DNA from 2 places in the Ilumatobacter sp. genome. Region 2 is predicted to be linked to the other one. Evidence: predicted binding sites of a transcription regulator. Region 2 holds the regulator's gene; the other holds the start of a gene.
What was found. The regulator LexA, encoded in region 2, represses DNA repair genes until DNA is damaged. The targets are predictions, from matches to a motif close to CGAACNNNNGTTCG.

Region 1 (2,194 bases), 1.6 Mb from region 2:
GCTGCGGCCCGGCGGGTTCGTGTCCGGCCCGACCCAGTTCGCCCTCGCCGACGCCGCGCTCTGGTACGTGGTGTTCGTGGCCACCGGGCGGATCGAGCCGATGGCGATGACGTCGGAGCTGTCGATGCGCTTCCTGCGGCCCGCCCGGGGTGAGGTGCTGTGGGCGCGGGCCACCGTCGAGGCGGCCGGGCGCCGCAACATCGTCGGCACGGTCCACGCCTGGTGCGACGACGGCGAGCGGAAGCCGACCTCGATCGGGCAGGGCACCTACGTCATGCCCGCCCCTCGCTGACCGCCGTGCACTCCGCACCGCGTCCCCGCTTCCACCTCGCCGTCGAGGTCGACGACCTCGCGGCCGCCCGGTGGTTCTACGGCCGGGTGCTCGGGTGCGCCGAGGGCCGCAGCTCCGAGCGGTGGGTGGACTTCGACCTCTACGGCCACCAGCTCGTCGCCCACCTCGGCAGCTCGTCGCACGGATCCTCGGGTGCGCGCGACCGCACGTCGAACCCGGTCGACGGCGACGAGGTGCCGATCCCCCACTTCGGCGTCCTCCTCGACCCGGGCCGCTGGCGCGCGCTCGCGGATCGACTGGTCGCCGCCGGGACGGACTTCGTCGTCGAGCCGCGCACGCGGTTCGTGGGGCAGCCGGGCGAGCAGTCGACGATGTTCCTGCGCGACCCGGCGGGCAACGCGCTCGAGTTCAAGGCGTTCGCCGACGACGGCCAGGTCTTCGCCGTCTGAGAGGTGCGTCGATCGACGGTCAGCGGGCGTCGTGGCGGAAGGTGATCGACAGGCGGGGCCCGGTGGGGCGACGGCGCTTCGGGACCCGGTGCTGCCACTCGTGCTGGCAGGCGCCGCCCATCACGAAGAGGTCGCCGTGCCCGAGACCCCACGTGAGCGACGCCCCGTGACCGTCGCCGTCGTCGGAGCGACGCATCTGGAAGGGACGGCTCTCACCGACGCTGAGGATCGCGACCACCGGATCGGTCACCACCCGGCGGTGCCGATCGGCGTGCCAGGCGACCGAGTCGGACTGGTCGCGGTACAGGTTGAACCCGATCGAGTCGAAGTGGCAGCGGTAGCGCTCCCCCAGCTCCCAGCGCACGTCGTCGAGGATCGGCACCGGGACCCGCGAGGACTCCGACTCGTTCCACCAGCAGGTCAGGCGCGGCTCGTCGACGAGGCGGTCGTACATCGGAATCGCGGTGCGCTGGCGGAAGTCGAGCACGTCCATCAGGTCGTCGAACAGGGCATCGGACCCCGACAGCCAGGCCGGCACGTGCTCGATCCACGACGCGCCGCTCAGCGCGCTGCGCGCCGAGCCCGCGAACGTGTCGTCGTAGGAGGGGTCCTCCGACCCGAAGAGCGACGCCTGGCGGAACACGTGTTCGATCCTCGCGAACGGGAGCCGCCCCCGTCAAGCCCCATCCTCGCACGGTCGAACGGAGGGGGGCGTGCGCTCCCGTGCCACGTCCCACGCACGACCGGTCGCGACGATGCCACCTCGACGAGGCCCTCGTGTGGCACCATCGGCTCCACGCCCGGTCGCACCGGCCGCGCCCGCGATCCCCCATGACGACCCCGACCCCGACCCCGCTCCGCACGGCCGCCGCACGTCGCGCCGCGCGCACGGGAGCCGTCGTGGCGACCGCGATCGCCACGCTCGCCGCGTGCAGCTCGGGGTCGGACGACGCGGTCCGGGTCCCGACGGTCGGCGACGACGCGACGACCGCGACCGCCGGAGGCGGCACGGTCGGTGCGAGCACGGGCGCGACCGGATCGGGCGGGACGGGCGACCCGGGCTCGGGTCCGACGACCACCGATCCCGTCCCCCCACGGGGCACCGGTGCCGAGACGGGCGAGGGGGGCGGCGCGACCACGACGGCTCCTCCGACGAGCACGACGACCACCACCACCAGCACCACCGTCGTCGAGTTCGTGCGGATGCGCGAGGGCGACCAGGGGTCGCGGGTGGCCGTCGTCCAGCTCAAGCTGGGCGTCCTCGGCTACCTCCCGGTCGGAACCGACAGCGGGGTCTTCGACGCGGCGACCGACGCCGCGGTCCGCCGCTTCCAGACCGACTACGCCCTGTTCGTCGACGGCGTGGTCGGACCGCAGACCGACCGTGCGCTCACCGCCGCCGCGAACTCGGTGAACGTGGACTCGGGCGGATGACCGGTCGGGCGCCCCTCAC
Region 2 (2,194 bases):
CCAACGGTTCGACGACGTGGTCTCGGGGTTGGCGCGAGCCCCCGTCGGGTGCGACACCTCGCTCGAGTTCGAGCGCACCGGGGAGTACACTATCTTCGTCGAGACCTCCGGGCGCATCGAGCGCGTCGCCGGCGACTGCGAGATCGACGGGGCGTTCGAGCTCGACGACGACGAGCTGCCCGAGGTCCGCATCGACCTGCGCGCCCCGGAAGGGGCCGACCTCACCGACGACCTCGTCGGTGACGTGTCGGCGTCCTACGACGCCGACGTCGACGGGATCGACTACGTGGGGACCGCGCTCTTCGTCGTGGACGTCGACGAGGTCGGGGAGCACCGGATGCGAGTCGAGTCGGACGTCGAGGCGAGGTTCGCGGTGTCGGTGGGCCAGGACCCCTCCGACGAGACCGCAGCGCTGCGCGTCGGCGCGGTGGCGCTCGGGCTGGCCTCGCTGATGGCGGGGCTCGCGCTCCTGCTGGCCGGTCGGCGGAGCCCGGGATCGACCGGCCGCACGGTTCGACCCGCAGCGCCGTCCGGCGTCGCGCCCCGACGACCTCGGATGCCCGACGGGCCGCCGATGACCGCACCGCCGAGCGCACCGGCGGGCCCATCGCCGGCTCCGCCGTCGCGACCCGGTCCACCGCCGCCGAGCGGGCCGCCGACGAGGCCGCCGATGGGGCCACCGCCTGGGCCGGCGTCGTGGCCGGGCCCGTCGTCGCCCGATCCGGGACGCTCGACGAGACCTCCCTCGGCCCCGCCTCCACCATCCGGGGCCCCGTCGCCTCCTCCTCCGCCGCGACCCGGGACCGCTGCGACACCACCGCCTCCGGCGGTCCCGCCACCACCGCCGCGCTCGCCGGGTTCTGCGCCGCCGTCCCGGCTCCCCGACGCCCCGGAACGATCGGCGCACGGGCAGCCGATCCCCGGGGAGGTCGCCTGGTACCCGCCGGTCGCGCCCGACTCGGACGACGAACGGCGCCGAGACGACGTTCAGTAGCGCCGCATCACGGTGACGACCTTGCCGTAGAGCTCCACCTCGTCGGCGCGGAACACCATCGGCTCCAGGTCGGGGTTGGCCGGCACCAGGGTGACCTGCGCTCCGGAGCGCTCGTAGGTCTTCACCGTCGCCTCGCCGCCCGGGATGCCCGCCACGACGATGTCGCCGTTGTTCGGGTGGTCGACCTGGGTGGCGACGACGAAGTCGCCGTCGAGGATCCCGAGATCGATCATCGAGTCGCCGCGCACCCGCAGCATGAACAGCTCGCCGTCACCGGTGAAGTCGACCGGCACCGGGAGCAGCTCCTCGACGTTCTCCTCGGCGAGCACGTCGGTGCCGGCGGCGACGTCGCCGACCAGGGGGACGAAGCGCGCCGGGCGCCGATCCATCACCGCGCCGCTGTTCGGGTCGAAGCGGACCTCGATCGCCCGCGGCTTGTCGGGGTCCCGCCGCAGGTAGCCGAGCCGCTGCAGCGTGTTCAGGTGGCTGTGCACCGTCGACGGCGACGTGAGACCGACGGCGTCACCGATCTCGCGGACCGACGGCGGGAACCCGCGATCGCGCATCTGCGACTCGATGAAGTCGAGGATCGACCGTTGCCGCGTGCTGATCTTGGGTGCCATCTCGAACATGGTACGGGACGGCGGGGACGGGGTCAAACACCTGTACTGCGAACACGCGATCGAGGAATGCCCGGCCCGAGGCTTGACGTGCTGTTCGATCGATGCTTGGATGTCGAACACACGTTGGGTTCGAGCGATCGAGCCGAACACCCGCCGGGAGGCCCGACACGATGCACGCACCCACCGTCACCACCACCGCACCCACCGCTCAGCTCGCGTGGACCACGAGCTCGCCGGGCGCGGCGCCGATCGCCGGAGGTGGGCCTGCCAGCCGCTACCGGCGCGTCGAGCGCCGCGCCCCGCGCCCGTGCCGGCGGGATCGCACGTCGTCCACGTACCTCGTGCGGCGGGCCGTGGTCGGTGCGCTCGCGGTCGTGGTGACGGCAGCGCTGGCCGTCGTCGCGATGTCGGCGGTGAGCGTGGTGGCGAGCTCCGGTGGTCGAGCTGCCTCGGCCGCCGGAGCCCGGGCCGACGGAGCCCCCACCGAGACCCACGTCGCCCGGGCCGGCGACTCGCTGTGGTCGATCGCCGAGGCTCACCGCGGCGACATCGAGCACGGCCGCTACCTCGACGCGCT

Region 1: the regulator LexA is predicted to act here: its motif matches at 1,478-1,491, upstream of ACOOHC_RS18700 (alpha-ketoglutarate-dependent dioxygenase AlkB family protein).

Annotation. Positions count from the first base shown of each region.
Region 1 is NZ_OZ244049.1:3,978,583-3,980,776, forward strand. Features, by position in the region: gene ACOOHC_RS18690 (PaaI family thioesterase) at 1-292, shown strand, start outside; gene ACOOHC_RS18695 (VOC family protein) at 298-741, shown strand; gene ACOOHC_RS18700 (alpha-ketoglutarate-dependent dioxygenase AlkB family protein) at 761-1,384, opposite strand; gene ACOOHC_RS18705 (peptidoglycan-binding domain-containing protein) at 1,573-2,175, shown strand.
Region 2 is NZ_OZ244049.1:1,446,962-1,449,155, forward strand. Features, by position in the region: gene ACOOHC_RS06805 (hypothetical protein) at 1-994, shown strand, start outside; gene lexA (transcriptional repressor LexA) at 988-1,617, opposite strand; gene ACOOHC_RS06815 (hypothetical protein) at 1,788-2,194, shown strand, end outside.